DNA from 4 places in the Rhizobium sp. BK176 genome. Region 3 is predicted to be linked to each of the others. Evidence: predicted binding sites of a transcription regulator. Region 3 holds the regulator's gene; each other region holds the start of a gene.

Region 1 (5,152 bases), on a different contig from region 3:
ACAACGTTCTGACGGCGATCCTGCTGTCCTCAGACCATCTGCTGCTGCAGGCACGGCCTGCCGATCCAGGCTTTGCGGACCTGATGGAAATCAAGCGCAACGCCAATCGTGCCGCCGTGCTCGTGCGGCAACTGCTGGCGTTCTCGCGCAAGCAGACGATGCGACCGACCGTGCTCAATCTGACCGATGTGGTGGGCGACCTCAGGATGCTTGTCGATCGCCTGCTGTCGGGTACGAATGTGAAGCTCGACGTTGAGTATGGTCGTGATCTCTGGCCAGTGAAGACGGACCTTTCGCAATTCGAGCAGGTGCTGATCAACCTCTGCGTCAACGCGCGCGATGCCATGCCGCAAGGCGGCAAGCTGACGCTTCGCACGAAGAACGTGACGGCGGAAGAGGTGGCCGCGTTCAACTATTCCTACATGCCGCATGAGGACATGGTCCTTGTCGAGGTCTCGGACAACGGGACGGGCATCGCGCCTGAGATCATGGACAAGATTTTCGAGCCCTTCTTCACGACGAAGGAAGTGGGCAAGGGAACGGGGCTTGGCCTCGCGATGGTTTATGGCATCGTCAAGCAATCGGGCGGGTTCATCCAGCCCGAGTCCGAAGTTGGCAAGGGGACCACGTTCCGGGTGTTCCTGCCGCGCCATATCGTAGAGCCGGCGGTTGCAGCAGAGGTGGACGCCGTGACGCCAGCGGCTGGTACACCGATCGAAGCCGTGCCGGCAGCTGTGGAGCAACCTGAGGATTTGACCGGATCCGCTGTCATCTTGTTGGTCGAGGATGAGGAAGCGGTACGTCGGGGTGGCAAGCGCATGCTCGAGACCCGCGGCTATACGGTTTACGAGGCGGGATCCGGCGTCGAGGCGCTGGATATCATGGACGAACTCGAAGGTAAGGTTGACATCGTCGTTTCGGATGTCGTGATGCCAGAGATGGATGGTCCATCGCTACTGCGCGAACTGCGCAAGAATTATCCGGACCTGAAGTTCATTTTCGTTTCGGGTTATGCCGAGGATGCGTTTGCGCGCAACCTGCCGCCGGATTCGAAGTTCGGCTTCCTGCCGAAGCCTTTCTCCCTCAAGCAGCTTGCCGTCGTCGTCAAGGAGACGCTTGACAGCTAAAGGGGCGCCAAAGCGCCCCTCCTTCAACCAATCAGCCGGCTAGTGCGACGGCAATTTCTGCCGCCAGTCGCGCATTGTTTTCCACCAGCGCGATGTTGGTCTTCAGACTCTGGCCATCGGTCAGATCGAAGATCGTGCTGAGCAGGTAAGGCGTCACTTCCTTGCCGCTGATTTCGTCGCGCTCGGCGCTGTCGAGCGCGCGCTCGATGTAGATTTCCATTTCCTCCCGCGGGATCTCGTCTGCCTCCGGCACCGGGTTGGCAATCAGCATGCCACCGTCAATTCCGAGCTGCTCGCGCACCGCCTGGAAATTGGCGATGGCTGCCGGGCTGTTGAGCGTCAGCGGACTGCGCAATCCAGAAGCACGCGACCAGAAGGCCGGGAATTCCTCGCTTTCATAGGTGACGACAGGCACGCCAGCGGTTTCGAGCACTTCCAGAGTTTTCGGAATGTCGAGGATTGCCTTGGCGCCGGCGCAAACGACGATGACGCCGGTGCGGCCGAGTTCTTCGAGGTCAGCGGAGATGTCGAAGCTTTCTTCCGCCCCGCGGTGGACGCCGCCGATCCCTCCTGTGGCGAAAACCTTGATGCCAGCGCGTTCCGCGGCGATCATCGTGGCTGCAACAGTCGTCGCACCGTGACGGCGCTCGGCAATCGCGAAGGCAAGATCGGCGCGCGAAACCTTGAGGACGTCCTTCGCCTGCGCCAGTTGCTCCAACTGATCGGACTCAAGGCCGATATGCAGCGTGCCGTGGATGACTGCGATGGTAGCCGGAACCGCACCCTGTTCGCGTATGAGCGCCTCGACGCTGCGGGCCATCTCGATATTGCCAGGGTAGGGCATGCCATGGGTGATGATGGTCGATTCGAGAGCCACGATCGGCGCGCCGCGCTGCTTGGCGCTTGCGACTTCCTTGGAGTAGGCGATCGGCAGGAGGGGGGAGATCGGTTTCGTCATTGTCTCTTCCATTTCGTCTGTATTGGCTTCAATGCAAAATTCTCGCCGACGGAACAAGGGCAAGTGTCTCCCTCACCAAATCCGGAGAAAGATTTTCATTGACCGCATGTGGGGATTGCACCGTCAGGGCTGCCGCGGCCGCACCCTCGCGCACGGCATCGGCCAAGGGCATTCCGCGCATAAGCCCTGATATGACGCCTGCTGCAAGCGAGTCGCCGGCGCCGGTGACATCGGCGACGCCCTCGAGATTTACGGGCTGCAGGGCAACAACGCGGCGGCCTGCAAACGCGATCAGCTCGCGTTGGCCGCGCGTGACGACGCCGCCGCGCAGACCGATGTCACTCAGCAGTGACGGCCAGTGGGCCGGGTCGTTTGGCCGTTCGCCGGTGAGCGCGGCGGCCTCGGCTTCATTGAGGAATAGATAGTCGATTCCGTGGATGCATGGTTTCAGCTTAACGGCCTTCGCCGGCGAGATCGCGATCGCGCCAACCGGCTTGCTAAGAGCCTTGGCGCGCTCGACGATCGATGCCAGCGTTTCTGCCGGCAGGTTGGCATCAAAGAGGATGAAATCAGTCGCGGCAAAGGTCTCGCGGACAGCGCGGATCGACAACCGGCGCGGCACGAACATGCGATAGAGATCCATATCGGCAAGCGCAATCACCAGGTTTCCGTCGTTCTCGATGATTGCAGTGTAGCTCGGCGTCTTCCGGTCGAGAAAAACAAAGGGGCGGTCGTGAACGCCCGCAAAATCGGCTGCCTCGCTCACCATCTCACCGATCGGATCGCCGCCGCGGGGCGAAATCATGGTCACCTCGAACCCCAATCGCGCCAGATTGCGTGCGGCATTGAAGCCGCCGCCGCCCGGCTCCTCGAACCATGAGCCCGGATTGCTGGCACCGGCCACGGTGTCGCCGGAAATGCGTCCGCGCCTGTCGATATGAGCTCCGCCAAGGACCAGAATCTTCTGTTTCATCTCATCGTCCCGCAAGGTCGGAAGATGCGAATCGTCCCGCTGCCGCTACCCGGCTGGCCGGCAGCGCCCTATCTCTAAGCTGTTGCTTTCCATCACTAAAACAAATGCAGAACACAGGCCGTTTTACCTTTTTCTTTCAGTCATTTGAAGGCGGCTTGCGCAATGAGAACAAATGCGGTACAAAATCCGCATTGGCGGCGACATTGCTTGAGCGGCTTCAATAACCTAAAGGTGGATCGAATGTCACAGAATACATTGCGGCTTGTAGAGGACAAATCGGTGGACAAAAGCAAGGCACTTGAAGCGGCACTCTCACAGATCGAGCGGTCGTTCGGCAAGGGCTCAATCATGAAGCTCGGCTCGAACGAGAATGTCGTCGAGATCGAAACGGTTTCGACGGGTTCTCTCGGGTTGGATATCGCGCTCGGCATCGGCGGCCTTCCGAAGGGTCGTATCATTGAAATTTACGGACCCGAGAGTTCGGGTAAGACGACGCTGGCGCTGCAGACGATTGCGGAATCGCAGAAGAAGGGCGGCATCTGCGCCTTTGTCGATGCAGAGCACGCTCTTGATCCGGTCTACGCCCGCAAGCTCGGCGTCGATCTGCAGAACCTCCTTATTTCGCAGCCGGATACGGGCGAACAGGCGCTCGAGATCACCGACACTCTGGTCCGCTCTGGTGCCGTCGACGTTCTCGTCGTCGACTCCGTCGCCGCGCTGACGCCGCGGGCGGAAATCGAAGGCGAGATGGGCGATAATCTGCCGGGCCTCCAGGCTCGTCTGATGAGCCAGGCACTGCGCAAGCTGACGGCTTCGATCTCGAAGTCGAACACCATGGTTATCTTTATCAACCAGATCCGCATGAAGATCGGCGTCATGTTCGGCTCGCCGGAAACGACGACTGGCGGTAACGCGCTGAAGTTCTATGCGTCCGTTCGCCTCGACATCCGCCGCATTGGCGCGGTCAAGGAGCGCGAAGAGGTGATTGGCAACCAGACCCGCGTCAAGGTCGTCAAGAACAAGATGGCGCCTCCCTTCAAGCAGGTCGAATTCGACATCATGTATGGTGAGGGTGTTTCGAAGACCGGCGAGCTCGTAGACCTCGGTGTCAAGGCGGGTATCGTCGAGAAGTCGGGCGCCTGGTTCTCCTACAATAGTCAGCGTCTCGGCCAGGGCCGCGAAAATGCGAAGCTCTTCCTGCGCGACAATCCGGATCTCCTGCGCGAGATCGAGACCGCGCTTCGTCAGAATGCCGGTTTGATTGCCGACCGCTTCCTGCAGAATGGTGGGCCTGATGCAAATGACGGTGACGAGGCTGCAGACGGCTAATTCTGCTTGACGGTTGCCAGAAGTTCAAAACCGGCCGCATTCCTCGATGAGAATGCGGCCGGTTTTGTTTGTCTGCTGGACAGTGGTTAAGGCGAGCGATAAAAGCCACTGGATTTAAGTTTTGACCTGCCTCCCGGCAGCATTGAAGGGCATAGCATGAGCGGTGTGAATGATATCCGGTCGACCTTCCTCGACTACTTCAAGAAGAACGGCCACGAAATCGTTCCGTCGAGCCCATTGGTGCCGCGAAACGATCCGACGCTGATGTTCACCAATGCCGGCATGGTGCAGTTCAAGAACGTTTTTACCGGCTTGGAGCAGCGGCCGTACAAAACCGCCTCGACTGCGCAAAAGTGCGTCCGCGCCGGCGGCAAGCATAACGACCTTGATAACGTCGGCTACACTGCACGCCATCACACCTTCTTCGAGATGCTTGGGAACTTCTCCTTCGGCGATTACTTCAAGGAGCGGGCAATCGAACTTGCCTGGAACCTGATCACCAAGGAATTCGCCATCGACGCCAAGCGCCTGCTGGTGACCGTCTATCACACCGACGACGAAGCCTTTAATCTCTGGAAGAAGATCGCCGGCCTGTCCGACGACAAGATCATCCGCATCCCGACCAGCGACAATTTCTGGGCGATGGGCGATACCGGCCCGTGCGGGCCATGCTCAGAAATCTTCTATGACCACGGCGATCATATCTGGGGCGGTCCTCCCGGCTCGCCGGAGGAAGATGGTGACCGCTTCATCGAGATCTGGAAC
Region 2 (5,152 bases), on a different contig from region 3:
CTGCCATCGGGCGGAACGAAGAGATCATCCCGCAACGGCATGCTGCGGCGGGTCATGCCGAGCCGTTTCGTCGCCATTTCGAAACGGCGCGCAATCTGCCAAGCGTAAGGCCCAGCGCCCTTCATTCGCTTGCCGAACTCCGCGTCGTAATCCTTGCCGCCGCGCATCGAGCGGACGAGCGACATGACATGCCGGTAGCGGTCGGGATAATTCTGCAGCAGCCAGTCCCGAAATAGCGGCGAGACTTCGAGCGGCAGACGCAGGATGACATAGCCCGCCTCTGTAGCACCCGCCGCATGGGCTGACTCCAAGATACGCTCGAGTTCATGGTCGTTGAGCGCCGGAATCATCGGGGCAGCCATCACCGATGTCTGGATGCCTGCCTCTGAGAGGGCGCGGATGGCTTCCAGCCGACGCGTGGGGGTCGAGGCGCGGGGCTCCATCGTCCGCGCGAGCTTTCGGTCGAGCGTGGTGACCGACAGTGACACGCGGACGAGATTCCTCTCCGCCATCGCCGAGAGAATATCGAGGTCGCGCATGATCATCGCCGATTTGGTGACGATCGAAACCGGATGGTTCGCCTTCTCAAGCACCTCGAGAATCTGCCGCATGATGCGCCATTCCTTCTCGATCGGCTGGTAGGGATCGGTGTTGGTGCCGATCGCGATCACGCGCGGCTTATAGCCGGGCTTTGCCAGTTCACGTTCCAGCAGCTTGGCTGCATCCGGCTTCGCAAAGAGCTTGGCTTCAAAGTCGAGACCGGCGGAAAGCCCCATATAGGCGTGCGTTGGCCGCGCGAAGCAGTAGATGCAGCCGTGCTCGCAGCCGCGATAGGGATTGATCGAGCGGTCGAAGGGAATGTCCGGTGACTCGTTGCGGGTGATTGCCGTCCGAGGCTTCTCGATCTGAACCTCGGTCTTGAACGGCGGCAGGTCTTCAAGATTCTGCCAGCCATCATCGATGGCCTCCCGGCGCATAGGTTCGAAACGTCCGCTTGGATTCAATCCCGCCGCACGTCCGCGGCGACGGTCGACATCGATCCGCAAGCCGGCAGATACGATCATCGCATCGGCAATATCTGCCGTATTGGCAGGCGCGAATGCGGCCTGCCCTGCAAGGGACTGCTCGTTCATCGGATTCTCCGCTGGCGAAAGCTTTGCTTTCGTCCGTTTTGATGATTAAATTCCTATCGATAAAATGAGAACAATGCAAGAACAAAATGAGGAAAGTGCCGCTGGCAAAATTTTGTGCGGCGCTCTATGAATAGGCAATGTTGACAGTAGTACTGGAATGCCAGGATCAGGAACCTGAGCTGGCGCAGACGTTATCGGTGTTGGTTGCAGGCGCGGTGGAGGGGCTCGTCAGCGACGTGGTGGTGCTGGACCATGACTCGCGGGACGGGACGTCGCGGGTGGCCGACGCCGCCGGCTGCCGCTTTCATTCGCAATGGGATATCAAGGATATAGTGCACTCTGCGCGAGGCGAATGGTTGCTTTTCGTGGAGCCGGGGGCACGACCGCAGACCGGCTGGATCGATGAGATTGCTGAGTATATGGCCCTCAACAAGCTGCCGGCGCGGTTCACCGCGTCGCGTGGATACCGGCGGCCTTTCCTGCAGCGTATTAGCCGGGCCTCTTCGCCACTGGAACTTGGACTTCTCCTTCCCAAGAAGCAGGCGGTGGCAACCGCAAGAAGCGGCATGCGCCTTTCCGAATTCGCAAAGGGGCAGAAGCTGCGGAAGCTTTCCAGCGAGCTGATTCCATCCTGGGTCGCGCGCGCCGCCCGATAGCGGTTATCTCCATCTCCGCAATAATGGCGCCCGATACGATTTCGCGCTATAATTCGGTCATGGCGCCGCCCGAGCGCCGCGCTTCGTGACGGTCGACCATGGAATGCCGGCAGACGGCAGAACAGGTCAGCGGAAGTCTCCTCTTCTGCCGGTTATCCGGCAAAGGGAGGTGCGTCATGAAACGCAATATGATCCACGGCCTTGTATCGGCGGTCATATTGGCGACATTGATGATCGCGCATCCGCATTCGGCAGCATCGCAGATGATGCGCAGTTGCGCAGCCCGATCCGAGGTCGTCAATTTTCTCGACAAGAACTTTGCCGAAAGGCTGACGGCAGTCGGACTGGTCAATCAGAACGCCATGCTTGAGGTCTACGCTGCGCAGAGCGGCACGTGGACGCTGCTCATTACCGATACCAGAGGCATAAGCTGCCTTCTGCTGTCGGGCGATAGTTGGGAAACGATGCCCAACCTGCCGGGCATTGGGACATAGCACGACGGACTGTGTGGCCGGAGAAGATCCTTACTTGCCGGCGCCGCGCTTCAGATGCTCGTCGAGGCGCGGCATGATCTCCACGAAGTTGCAGGGCATGTGGCGATAGTCGAGCTGGGATTTCAGGATGCCGTCCCAGGCATCCTTGCAGGCGCCGGGGGAGCCCGGCAGGACGAAGATGAAGGTTGCGTTGGCAACGCCTGCCGTGGCTCTGGACTGAATGGTCGAGGTGCCGATCTTGTCGTAGGAGATGCGGTGGAAGACCGCCGAAAAGCCGTCCATCTTCTTCTCGAAAAGCGGCTCCAGAGCCTCCGGCGTAACGTCGCGGCCGGTAAAACCCGTTCCTCCCGTCGTGATCACGACGTCGATATCGTCTCGTTCCGTCCAGGCCTTGACGCGCGAGGCGATTGCCAGCCGATCATCGGGAACGATCGCACGATCGATCAGCCGGTGGCCCGCCTCCTTGATTCTGGCAGCCAGCGTATCGCCGGAGCGATCATCGGAAAGCGTCCGCGTATCCGAGACCGTCAGCACGGCAATGCCAACCGGAATGAAGGTTCGCGTCTCATCCAGCCCTGGCATCACGACCTCCAGCAATCGTTTCCGTTGCTTCGAAATACCAGTCCGGCCGGTCGTTGTGAAGCATCGCAGCCGCGCCTTGAGCCGCTGCAAGCGACGCAAAAATGCCGTAGCACGTGGCGCCGGAGCCTGACATACGAACGAGCGAGGCTCCCTGCGTCCTGAGCATCGCCGAGATTTCGGCGATCTCAGGCAGTATCTCACGCGCGACCGGCTCAAGGTCGTTGCGCATCGCGCCTATCGTCTCTACCCAGCTAGGGCGAGGTGCCATGTCGAGCGGCGGATTGGTCTTTGTTGTCAGCTTACGGAAGACTTCCGGCGTCGATACACCCTTCAGAGGGTTTGCCAGTACGATGGCAAAGATCGGCATGTCGTTGAGGAGGGTGATTTTCTCGCCGATGCCCCGGGCGACAAGCGGCTGACTGGCCAGGCACATCGGCACGTCGGCGCCAAGGCGAACGGCGATTGCCGCAACTGTCTCAGGCGGAAGCGACGCGTCCCACAGCTTCATCAGACCGCGAAGCGTCGCCGCGGCATCCGCCGAGCCGCCGCCGATCCCCGACGCGATCGGAAGGTTCTTCTGGAGCTGGATCCGGACGGAGGGAGTGCTGCCACCCTCGCGAGCGATCGCGTCGCGCAAAAAATCTCGGGCCTTAAGGACAAGATTGTCGTCACGGCTGTCGCCAAGCGCTTCGGCGAAGCGCCCGGAGATCTCGAATTCGTCCTGCTGGGCCGGCGTAAACTGCAACCGATCTCCATGCCGGGTGAAGGTCACCAACATATCGAGGAGATGGTATCCATCAGATCTCTGGCCCGTCACATGCAGGGCCAGATTGATCTTTGCCGGAGCGTCCTCGATGACGGTCACGTCATCGCGCAAACTCGCCGTTGGCATCGCCTATCAGGACTTCTTATCCGTGGGCTTCGGCTCGACGGGCGCCGGGTCCGGCTGCTTTTTGTCGGCGGCCCTTGAGCTGTCGGTATCCTGCGGCAAGCCGTTGGCGATCTTTTCCTTGATCTTCGGGATCTCGGCGGCCTCAGGCTCCGAGCTCAGCGCACGGTTCCATTGGTAGACGGCTTCGAGTTTGCGCCCGACACGCCAGTAGGCATCGCCCAGATGGTCGTTGATCGTGGCGTCGCCAGCCTTGATCTGAGCGGCCTTCTCCAACTCGTTAACCGCGTCATCGAAGCGGTTCAGTCGGAAGTAGGCCCAACCGAGCGAGTCGATGATGTAACCGTCGTCGGGCCTCAGATCGACGGCCTTCTTGATCATCGCCAGTCCCTCATCGAGGTTCCGGTTCATGTCGATCCAGGAGTAGCCGAGGTAGTTCAGCACTTGCGGCTGGTCCGGATTGAGCGCCAGCGCCTTGCGGAAATTCGGCTCGGCCTGGTCCCACTTCTTGAGGCGTTCATAGGCGATGCCGCGCTGGAAGAAGACTGTCCATGCGCTCCTGCCGGGTAGTGGACCAAGGACTTCGACCGCCTTGTCGTAATTGTCGGCCATCGCGGCATAATCCTTCGCATCCGACAGTACGCTGCCATAAGCGAGGTAGCTGCGAACGTCCTTCGGATCCGAGGCGATCAGGCTCTGCAGGTGCTTGCGTGCTTCTTCCACCTTGCCGCCTTGAGCCAGGGCAAGGCCGAGCTGAAGTTCGGAGATGCGGCGCATCGGCGAGGTCTCTGGCACCTGCTTGTAGAGAGCAATCGCGCGGTCCATCTGCTCCTGCTTCTCGGCAATGCCGCCAAGCATGACAAGCGTATCAGCACTGTCCGGATCAAGCGTCTTCGCGGTCTGCAGATAAAGCGAAACGATGTCTTCAGCCCCGTCGCGGTTCAGCGCGCCGCCGATGGAGAATAGGACGCCGGCCGCTCCCTGCTTGGCAGTCTGAACCTGCTGTTCCTGCTTTTCGCCCTTTTCGATGCTTTGGCGCAACGCGTTCAGCGGAGCGTAGTTGGGCAGCAGGTTGTCTCCGACGGAAATCGCGTCCAGCGCCTTCTGCTTGTTGCCCTGCGAGGCTTCCAGGCGGGCAAGCGCCATGACAGCGCGCATGAAGGTATCAGGCGCCGTCGCGCCGCCGTCCTTGTCGAGCACGGCATCGTTGAGGTTCTGACGGGCGGCCTTGACGTCGCCGTTCACGATCGCGATTGCCCCGGCATTATAAGACTTGAAGATACCGACCCAATCCGGTCCCTTCATCCTCTGCACCATCGACAGGGCATCCTTGCCACGGCCGGAGCCGACGCGAGCCCAGGCGGCAAGCAGATCGTTCATCATGCGGTCGAGATCGTT
Region 3 (5,152 bases):
ATTTCGACGAGATTGGCGCGAACGGTTTCTTTTATGGTTCGCCAAGCGTTTCAATGCCGCCAGCGGTCGGCACACCATCGATTTCGGAGCGCGGAGCCAACTGGCTGGATGGTCTTCGAAGCGGAATTGGAGACCGCATCCGTGGAATCCTGCCGGGCGACACCGGCGCCTTTGCGGCGTCGCTTGTCACCGACGAGCGGCGCGCGATCTCGCGGGAAACCACCGACGCGCTGCGACAGGCGGGTCTGGCGCATATCGTGGCAATCTCCGGTCTCAACATGGCGCTCTCCGCGGGTATCTTCTTCGTCGGCCTACGCCAACTGCTGAGCCTGTTTCCATCCGTTACGCAGGCGTACCCGACCAAGAAGATTGCAGCTGCTGGCGCGCTCGTCGCCCTGACAGCCTATTACATGATCTCGGGCTTTGCGGTCTCGGCAGAGCGAGCCTTCATCATGATGGCGATCATGCTGGCCGCTGTATTCTTCGACAGGCCGTCAATCAGTCTGCGCAACATTGCCCTATCGGCTTGGGTGATTCTGCTCTTGTCTCCATCCGAGGCGCTAGGCGCGAGCTTCCAGATGTCATTTGCGGCGACTCTTGCGCTGGTTGCCGGTTATGCGATGTGGTCGAAGCGAGCCGCGCGCGAACATCCCTTGCTGCAAGTCAGGGCAGTGAAGCCCGTAGTTTTTGTCGCACGCTTCTTTGCTGGCATCCTCCTTTCCTCAATGATCGGAGGCTTCTCGACCGCGCTCTTTGCAGTCGAACATTTCCATCGGCTCAGCGCTTATGGATTGCCCGCAAATCTCATGGCCATGCCGGTAATCTCCTTCGTGGTGATGCCTATGGGCATGTTCGCGATGCTGCTGACGCCGTTTGGCCTCGATATCGTTCCCTGGAAAATCGCCGGCTTCGGGCTCGAAATTGTGATCGCCATTGCAAAGATGGTCTCGGGATGGGGCGGCAACGTCGATATCGGCCGATTGCCGGTTTGGTACTTTCCTGTCGCCGTCGCAGGCTTCCTCGTGCTTGCGCTTCTGCGCACCAGACTGCGGTACCTCGGCGCTGTTGCGATCGCGTTGGCAACTCTGCTCGTTGTGCTCGCGCCGTCCAGACCGGCGCCAGATTTCATCATTGCCGAGGATGGCGGTCTCGTCGCGATTGTCGACAATCAGGTTATTGCTTCCAACCGGACGCGCCCACCCGACTTCATTTTCGACCAATGGCGAAGGGCTCTGGTTGCGGAGCAAGCCCGGCCGCCGCTCCTGATAGAGGGTGTCAAACCAGTCCGCCGGCGAGACGGCGACGGCAAGCCTCGGAGGCTCTCGGCCGACGAATTGCATAACGCTCGCAACGCGTTGCGGCAGGTCGTTGCGAGAGGCGTTGAGAACCGTTTCGTCTGCCTGAAAGGCGCTTGGTGCACAGCGGCGCACGACAGCGGCTACGTTCTGACGATCATCGAAGATCCCGCCTACGTCGGCGCTGCCTGCGACACCGCCGACATCGTCGTTACGCCCGCTCGTCTGCGCGCAAACGAATGCCGGTCAGGTGCATTGTTGTTCACGGGCGAAACCTTGCGCCGCTCGGGTGCGGCAGAGATACGAATAGACGAACAGGGAACGCCTGTCGTGACGACGGCCTATACGACACTTGACCGGCCCTGGATGCGGCATCGGGCATACAATTGGCGAAGCGGCACCTTCGACGGAGAGCCGCCTGTCTTTAGTGATAGCGGCGAATGAGGCCGACCAGCTTGCCCTGAACCTTGACGCGATCGGGTCCGAAAATACGCGTTTCATAAGCCGGGTTCGCAGCTTCAAGCGCGATCGAAGCGCCCTTGCGGCGGAAGCGCTTGAGGGTTGCTTCCTCGTCATCGACAAGTGCGACAACAATGTCGCCGGCGTTGGCGGTGCTGCCGTTGCGGATAATCACCGTATCGCCGTCGAAGATGCCGGCCTCGATCATCGAGTCTCCCTTCACCTCGAGCGCATAATGCTCGCCTGGGCCAAGCATGTCGGCCGGAACCGTGATGTCGTGCGTATTGTTCTGGATTGCAGAAATTGGCACGCCTGCAGCGATCCGCCCCATAACAGGTACAGAGGCCGAATTGCCATTGTCCGCATGCGCGGCCGGCTTTGGCGGCGCCACCGGTTGAGGTTTGCCAAGGCTGCCCTCGATCACGCTCGGCGAGAAACCGCGGCGCGGCTGGAGACTGGGATTATATGCCTCTGGCAGCTTGATGACCTCCAAAGCGCGGGCTCGATTCGGCAGTCGGCGAATGAAGCCGCGTTCTTCCAGCGCCGTAATCAGGCGGTGGATGCCCGACTTCGACGCGAGATCGAGAGCGTCCTTCATTTCGTCGAAAGATGGGGGGACACCGGACTCCTTCATTCGTTCGTGAATGAAGAGAAGAAGCTCCTGTTGCTTGCGCGTCAGCATCGAAGTTGAACCCCAGAGTTGTGAAACAAAGCCAGAACAGACACTATATGTTCCATATGTGTTCTGCAAGTACCTAAATTTTCGTAAAACTTGCCTGCAACTTGTTCAGTTTTTGCGTCGCTTTTGAGTGAATGCGGAGAAGGGGGTTGCATTGTTCTCTTGCCCGGCGCACATCTTCGCAAATCCCCGGGGAGTTTGCCATGAGCGAAGCACATCCGCTGGACCACATTGTGCTGCCGGTGTCCAACATCAGGCTTGCGCGCGAGCGCCTCGGAATGCTGGGATTCACCGTCGCGCCAGATGCGCGGCACCCGTTCGGAACAGAGAACGCCTGTATCTTCTTCGCCGACGAAACTTATCTGGAGCCGCTGGGCGTCGCCAGCCTCGAACTGCACGAGGCGTCGGCGAGGAAGGGCAACGTCTTCACCGCGCGTGACCGTGCCTTTCGGTTTCGATGCGGCGAGGATGGACTGTCCGCAGTTGTCTTCGCGACGGGGGACGCCGACCGCGACCACGCTAGATTCCTTGCGGAGAAGATCAACGGCGGTGAGATGCTGCAGTTCGAGCGGCCGATGAAGATGCCCGACGGCTCGGAAGCCATTGCTGCATTCAAACTCGCGTTCGCAGTTGACCTGCGCGCACCTGATTTCTTTTTTTTCACCTGCCAGAGGGTCAATCCGCTGCCTGCCGATCGAAGGGCGCTGCAAGTGCACCCAAATGGCGTGGGCGGGATCGCGGAGATCGTTCTTGGCGCGCCGGACCCAAAGGCGTTTGCGCCATTTGTGCGCGCCGCGGCGCACGGCCTGACGGTGATCAACGAGGCCTTTGGTGTGAGTGTTGCAACGCCCAACGCCAGGATCATCGTTCTGTCCCCCGATGGACTGGATGCCTACTTCGATATTTCTGCACCCTCAGACGATCGCGGCCTGCGCGGCGTTGCCGTTGTTTTCAAGGTCGGTGATCTCGCCGTGACAGAAGCGCATTTGGCTGCTAACGGGATGACCTACACGCGCAAGAACAATCGAATTCTGGTGAAGGCAGCGCCCGGGCAGGGTGCGCTCTTCGCCTTCGAGGAGAAACGATGAGCCAGACAAATTCCGAAGTCGCGGTCGGCGAAGGCGCCGGCCGCGTCACCTTTTCGAATACCGGCAAGCTGTCGCTGATTGCCGGACCGTGTCAGATGGAGAGCCGCGAGCATGCGTTCATGGTCGCCGGTGTATTGAAGGAGCTTTGCGACAAGCTTGGTATCGGCCTTGTCTACAAGTCCTCCTTTGACAAGGCGAACCGGACATCGCTCTCCGCTCAGCGCGGCATCGGCCTTGATAAGGCGCTGGAGGTTTTTTCCGACCTCAAGAAGGAATACGGTTTTCCTGTCCTGACCGACATCCATACCGAGGAGCAGTGCACCGAGGTGGCGACGGTCGTCGACGTCCTGCAGATCCCGGCCTTTCTCAGTCGCCAGACAGACCTGCTGGTCGCAGCCGCCAAAACCGGTCGCACAATCAACGTCAAGAAGGGCCAGTTCCTTGCCCCTTGGGATATGAAGAATGTCTTGAACAAGCTCAATTCCAGCGGCAACCCGAATATCCTGCTTTGCGAGCGCGGCGCTTCCTTCGGCTACAACACGCTGGTCTCCGATATGCGCTCGCTGCCGATCATGGCGGCGATGGGCGCCCCTGTTGTTTTCGACGCCACCCATTCGGTGCAGCAGCCCGGAGGGCAGGGTGGTTCCAGCGGCGGTCAGCGCGAGTTCGTGGAGACGCTGGCGCGCGCGGCCGTTGCCGTCGGTGTGGCAGGTGTGTTCGTCGAAACGCACGAAGATCCTGACAACGCGCCGTCTGACGGTCCGAACATGGTCTATCTCAAGGACATGCCGAGGCTTCTCGAAAAGCTCCTGGCCTTCGACGCGATCGCGAAAAGCTGACGTTCAAAAGACTGACATGTTCGTGTAATAGGCCACGCACGAATATCGCTGCGAAGCATGCGCAAAGCGCCATTGTAATTTGCGCATCTTCGATTAAGACGGATTTCAAACGATTTATCCACCCTCAAGCAGGAAAAGCCGATGACCGCAATTACCGACATTATCGCCCGCGAGATTCTCGACAGCCGTGGCAACCCCACCGTCGAAGTCGATGTCTATCTGGAAGATGGCAGCATGGGCCGCGCGGCGGTTCCGTCGGGCGCGTCGACCGGCGCGCATGAAGCCGTCGAAGTTCGCGACGGTGGCAAGCGCTACCTCGGCAAGGGTGTCGAAAAGGCTGTCGAAGCCGCCAACACGGAAATCTTCGACGCCATCGGCGGCATCGATGCCGAAAACCAGATCCAGATCGACAACATCATGATCGAGCTGGACGGCACGCCGAACAAGTCGCGCCTCGGCGCCAACGCCATCCTCGGCGTATCGCTCGCTGTTGCCAAGGCCGCTGCCCAGGCTGCCGGACTGCCGCTCTACCGCTACGTCGGTGGCGCTAGCGCCCACCTCCTGCCGGTTCCGATGATGAACATCATCAACGGCGGCGCGCATGCCGATAATCCGATCGACTTCCAGGAGTTCATGATCCTTCCGGTTGGCGCTGATTCCATCCGCGAAGCCGTTCGCATGGGCTCGGAAGTTTTCCACGTCCTCAAGAAGGAACTGTCGGCTCAGGGTCACAACACCAATGTTGGCGACGAAGGCGGTTTCGCGCCGGGCCTGAAGAGCGCCCCTGAAGCC
Region 4 (5,152 bases), on a different contig from region 3:
GCCGCCGGGATCGGGCTGGCATTGCTCAACGACATATTGGGGCTGGGTTCGATGCCGATCCTGGGGTGAGCGGGCGTCATGCCCGCTCTGCGAATTCGGACTTCCTCGCTGCCGCGGCAAGTGCCGCGTTCATGCACCCTCGATGTCAGGTCCCGAGAATGATGTGGTTGCAGGCAAAGGCGATGGTTGGACTGCTCAAGACGGCAATCATGAGCGAGGCTGCGATCAGAGATAGCGAATAACGTTTCATCTGCGTCCTCTTACTCTCCCGCGATCAGTGCGCGCGGGAGCGCAGTATGCGGGACGCGCCGCCGCAAACGAAGTCACGAATGGGTGAGGCCCGGATTCCGGAGAGAGCAAGGCTTTACGAAACGCACAATCCTCGCTTTACGAAACCCGTTCGACAAACCCATCCAAGACCCGCTTCTGCCCGGCACGGTCGAACTCGATCGTCAGCTTGTTGCCCTCGATCTCGACGATGTTGCCGTTGCCGAATTTCAAGTGGAAGACGCGGTCGCCGGTCTTGAATTTCGACGGTTCCGTGGCGGTCGATTTCGCCACCAGTTCGCCATCGATGGTGCGACCTCGCGGGCCGCTTTCGCCGTAACCGATGCGTTCGACGGCGTGGCCCGAGCGTGTGCCCCAGTTGTCGCGGGTGGCGTCCGTCTTGTTCTGCTGGGCACGCTTCCACCCGGGCGTCGAATAAGAGGAACTAGCGAAGGGATCAGCTTTGTCGAAGCGCGACTGGCCGTAACCGCCGCCGCCGCGACCGTAGCCACCATAGCTCTGTTCGGTTTCCGCAACCTCGACATGCGTTTCCGGCAATTCATCGAGGAATCGCGACGGTATGGTCGATTGCCAGAGGCCGTGGATGCGCCTGTTGGAGACAAACCAGATGTGGCAACGGTGCTTGGCGCGGGTGATGCCGACATAGGCAAGGCGGCGCTCCTCCTCGAGACCGGCGCGGCCGCTTTCGTCGAGCGAACGCTGGTGCGGGAACAAGCCTTCCTCCCAACCTGGCAGGAAGACGGTGTCGAATTCCAAACCTTTGGCGGAGTGCAGCGTCATGATCGAGACGGCGTCGAGGTTTTCGTTCTGCTCTGCGTCCATCACCAGCGCGACGTGCTCGAGGAAGCCGCGCATCGACTCGAAGCTTTCCATCGAGCGGATGAGTTCCTTGAGGTTTTCGAGACGGGTCGGCGCATCGGCCGACTTGTCGTTCTTCCACATGTCGGTGTAGCCCGACTCTTCGAGGATCTGCTCGGCAAGCTCGGTATGCGGCGTGCTCTCGAGCATCTCCTGCCAACGGCGGAATGATTGAACGACGTCGAAGAGGGCTTTGCGCGCTTTCGGCTTCAGTTCGTCAGTCTCGATCATGTCGGCTGCGGCTGCCAGCATCGGAATGTCGCGGGCCCGGGCATAATCGTGAAGCGCGCGCACGGTCGTATCGCCGAGGCCGCGCTTCGGGGTGTTGATGATGCGTTCGAAGGCAAGGTCGTCGGCAGGTTGGGCGACGAGGCGGAAATAGGCCATCGCATCGCGGATTTCCAGGCGCTCGTAGAACCGAGGGCCGCCGATGACGCGGTAGTTGAGGCCAAGCGTGACGAAGCGGTCTTCGAATTCGCGCATCTGGAACGAGGCGCGAACCAGGATTGCCATGTCGTTCAGCAGATGCCGCTTGCCGGTAGCGGCGCCACGCTGAAGCTGCTCGATCTCCTCGCCGATGGCGCGGGCCTCTTCCTCGGAATCCCACGAGGCGTGCACCTGCACCTTGATGTCCTCTGGATCTCTACGGTCGGTAAAAAGCGTCTTGCCGAGGCGGCCTTCGTTGTGGGCGATCAGGTGACCGGCGGCACCGAGAATATGCGCCGTCGAGCGATAGTTGCGCTCGAGCTTGATGACCTTGGCGCCCGGAAAATCCTTCTCGAAGCGCAGGATGTTATCCACTTCGGCGCCGCGCCAGCCGTAGATCGACTGGTCATCATCACCGACACAGCAGACATTCTGAAGTTCGCCCTTCGGACGTTGCGCAAGCAGCCGCAGCCACATGTACTGGGCGGTGTTGGTATCCTGATACTCGTCGACCAGGATGTAGCGGAAGCGGCCGTGATATTCCTTGAGAAGATCCGGGTTCTTCCGGAAGATCGCAATCGGATGCATCAGGAGGTCGCCGAAGTCGCAGGCGTTCAGCGTCGACAGCCGCTGCTGGTAGGCAAAGTAGAGTTCGCGGCCCTTGCCATTGGCGAAGGCGCGGGCGTCGCCTTCCGGAATGTCCCCCGGTCCTAGGCCCTTGTTCTTCCAAGTATCGATCATGCCGGCGAACTGCTTGGCAGGCCAGCGCTTGTCATCCAGGCCTTCTGCCTGGATCAGCTGCTTGATCAGGCGCACGACATCGTCGGTGTCGAGAATGGTAAAATCGGAGCGAAGTCCGACGAGTTCGGCATGGCGGCGCAGGAGCTTGACGCCGATCGAATGGAACGTGCCGAGCCAAGGCATGCCCTCGACCGCGCCGCCGACGAGAACGGCAATGCGCTCCTTCATCTCGCGTGCAGCCTTGTTGGTGAAGGTGACGGCAAGAATCTGCGAGGGAAATGCGCGGCCGGTGTTGAGGATATGGGCGATGCGCGTCGTCAGAACGCGCGTCTTGCCGGTACCCGCGCCCGCAAGCACGAGAACGGGGCCTTCCAGCGTTTCGACGGCTTCGGTTTGCTCAGGGTTCAAGCCAGAAAGATAATCGGGACGCTTGCCGCCACCGCGCGCAGCCATGGCGCGGGCGGCGAGCCCTCCAGCGGCCGGAGCGGCAGGAGCCGGCTGCTTGCGCGGCGCCTCATCCGGCTCTTCATCGAAGAAGGGGATATCGTCGAAACTATTGCTCATGGCGCGTAATGTAGTGATTCGGGATGGAAAGGCCAGAAAAGATGTTCTGCTTTCATTCCCCTCGATGCCAGCTTTCCTCAGCTTACGCCGGGCATTCGAGAAAGCCGGCTCCGGGAACTGCCCGCATATGCTGCAAGAGACAGCTGCGGTTGCGCGTAAGCATCGTCAATAAACGTTAGGAAACAAAACCGTCATTTGACGTTGAGAACGAAATTCTACAACACGGTCCAGAGGGTTGAGAGTTGCCACAACAGTAACTCAGTCTTGATATTACAATTCAGTAATGCGGGACCAATTCGCTTGCCGGTGGTCAGCAAAGGGACAATATTGTCGCAGACGCGCGGCAATTTGTCCTGCGAACGCCTCTTTCGATAGACCCTGGACTAGCCTCGAGTCCCTCTGGAGACGTGAATGCCATTTTGGAAGCAGTTTGTAGTTTGCGTTGTCGTAATTGCGGCCGGCTTTGCCGGATGGGTTTACTTTGTGCCTGGGGCCGGCGAGACGCTGCGTAAGGCCGGTTTTTCAGAGGTTTCAAAATTGGCGCCCAGCGAGGCTAGTTCGCAACCGGCCGCCGGCGGAGAGGGACAACGGCGGCGTGGCGGTGGCGGCGCCAATGCTCCGGTTCTCGTCGCCACTCAAGCTGTCGTCCGTGGTGTCGTCAATGATCGCTTGAGCGCCATCGGGACGGGAGATGCCATTCGTTCTGTGGTGGTCATGCCGCAGGCGAGCGGCACGATCCGCGAGATTCTGATCAAGTCGGGCGATAGGATCACCAAAGGGCAGGTTCTGGCAAAGCTGGACAGCGAAGAGCAAGTCATCGCTCGCGGCCAGGCTGATGTCGCGTTGAAGAGCGCTGTCGAGAAATCCAGCCTCTACCACAACATCAAATCCAGCGTGTCGCGCATGGATGTCTTCGATGCCGAGATCGCGGAGCAGGGTGCACGCTTGCAGTTGCAGGCAGCCGAACTCAATCTTGAGCGCCGCAGCATCGTTGCGCCGATCGACGGCATTGTCGGCATCATCCCGGTCAACATCGGCGACAACGTTTCGACGACGACACCGGTCGCGACGCTCGACGATCGGACCGAAATCCTCGTCGACTACTGGGTGCCTGAACGCTTCGCCAACACGATAACAGTCGGCCAGCCGGTCGAGGCGACGTCGGTCGCCCGACCGGGACGCGTTTTTTCAGGTGTGGTCGAAGCAATCGACAACCGTATAGACGCCGCAAGTCGGACGATGCGCGTGCGGGCCCGGATCGACAACGCCTCCGACGAGTTGCGCGCGGGCATGTCCTTCAATGTCGGAATGAAATTCGGCGGCGACCGATATCCGGCGGTCGATCCGCTTTCAGTCCAATGGGACTCGCAAGGGGCATTTGTTTGGCAGGTCGTCGATGGCAAGTCCGGCAAAGTGCGGGTCAGTATCGTGCAGCGCAATCCAGACTACATTCTCGTCAAGGCTGATCTGAAGGATGGCGACGCCATCGTTACCGAGGGCCTGCAGCGCGTCCGTGAGGGCGGCGCGGTGCGGGTTGCCGGCGAAGTCGCGTCGAATTCGGAGCCCGTCACGCAATGAACGTGATTGAAATGCAGGACAAGCCGGCTTCCGGCAAACAGACATTTACGGCGCTGTTCGTCCGGCGCCCGATCCTTGCGCTGGTTTTCAATGCCCTGATGATTGTCGCCGGCCTTGCAGCCTATGCCGGGATCGAAGTGCGCGAACTGCCTGATGTCGATCGGCCCGTCGTCACCGTTCGCACCACGTTCGACGGTGCCTCGCCGCAGACGATCGATCAGGAACTGACGAAGGTGATCGAGGGGGCGGCCGCGCGCGTCAGCGGCCTCAAGTCGATTTCCTCCAGCTCGCAGTTCGGCCAGAGCCGGGTGACGCTGGAATTCTCCGATTCCGTCGATCTCGCGGTTGCCGCAAACGATGTGCGCGATGCCATCGGTCGCATCGCCGATCGCCTGCCCGAAGAGGCGGATGCGCCACAGATCGTCAAGGCGGATTCGGATTCCCAGCCGATCATGCGCCTCGCAGTCACCTCGTCCAAACTCAACATGGACGATCTGACCCTTCTCGTCGAAAACCAGGTCATCGATCGCCTTGCCTCGGTCGACGGCGTGGCCGATGTCGAAACCTATGGCGACCAGGAGAAGGTTTTCCGCGTCGACGTCAACCAGAGCGAGCTCGCGAGTCGAGGGCTGACCGTCGGGGATCTCACGAAGGCGCTGTCGAGCGCGGCTCTTGACGTGCCCGCAGGATCGCTCAA

What was found. Region 3 encodes LexA, which represses DNA repair genes until DNA is damaged. Its sites were predicted from a motif close to TGTTCNNNNTGTGTTCNG; they were not measured.
Region 1: the regulator LexA is predicted to act here: its motif matches at 3,155-3,172, upstream of recA (recombinase RecA).
Region 2: the regulator LexA is predicted to act here: its motif matches at 1,200-1,217, upstream of FHT76_RS11640 (glycosyl transferase).
Region 4: the regulator LexA is predicted to act here: its motif matches at 2,920-2,937, upstream of FHT76_RS21670 (ATP-dependent helicase).

Annotation. Positions count from the first base shown of each region.
Region 1 is NZ_JANUBV010000014.1:96,115-101,266, forward strand. Features, by position in the region: gene cckA (cell cycle histidine kinase CckA) at 1-1,127, shown strand, start outside; gene FHT76_RS29870 (pseudouridine-5'-phosphate glycosidase) at 1,159-2,085, opposite strand; gene FHT76_RS29875 (carbohydrate kinase family protein) at 2,114-3,058, opposite strand; gene recA (recombinase RecA) at 3,299-4,387, shown strand; gene alaS (alanine--tRNA ligase) at 4,544-5,152, shown strand, end outside.
Region 2 is NZ_JANUBV010000002.1:479,227-484,378, reverse strand. Features, by position in the region: gene FHT76_RS11645 (PA0069 family radical SAM protein) at 1-1,133, opposite strand, end outside; gene FHT76_RS11640 (glycosyl transferase) at 1,271-1,789, shown strand; gene FHT76_RS11635 (hypothetical protein) at 1,966-2,283, shown strand; gene moaB (molybdenum cofactor biosynthesis protein B) at 2,314-2,865, opposite strand; gene FHT76_RS11625 (4-(cytidine 5'-diphospho)-2-C-methyl-D-erythritol kinase) at 2,849-3,757, opposite strand; gene FHT76_RS11620 (tetratricopeptide repeat protein) at 3,764-5,152, opposite strand, start outside.
Region 3 is NZ_JANUBV010000021.1:38,621-43,772, forward strand. Features, by position in the region: gene FHT76_RS34235 (ComEC/Rec2 family competence protein) at 1-1,739, shown strand, start outside; gene lexA (transcriptional repressor LexA) at 1,720-2,436, opposite strand; gene FHT76_RS34245 (VOC family protein) at 2,637-3,521, shown strand; gene kdsA (3-deoxy-8-phosphooctulonate synthase) at 3,518-4,360, shown strand; gene eno (phosphopyruvate hydratase) at 4,502-5,152, shown strand, end outside.
Region 4 is NZ_JANUBV010000007.1:150,130-155,281, reverse strand. Features, by position in the region: gene FHT76_RS21675 (hypothetical protein) at 1-69, shown strand, start outside; gene FHT76_RS21670 (ATP-dependent helicase) at 388-2,877, opposite strand; gene FHT76_RS21665 (efflux RND transporter periplasmic adaptor subunit) at 3,289-4,455, shown strand; gene FHT76_RS21660 (efflux RND transporter permease subunit) at 4,452-5,152, shown strand, end outside.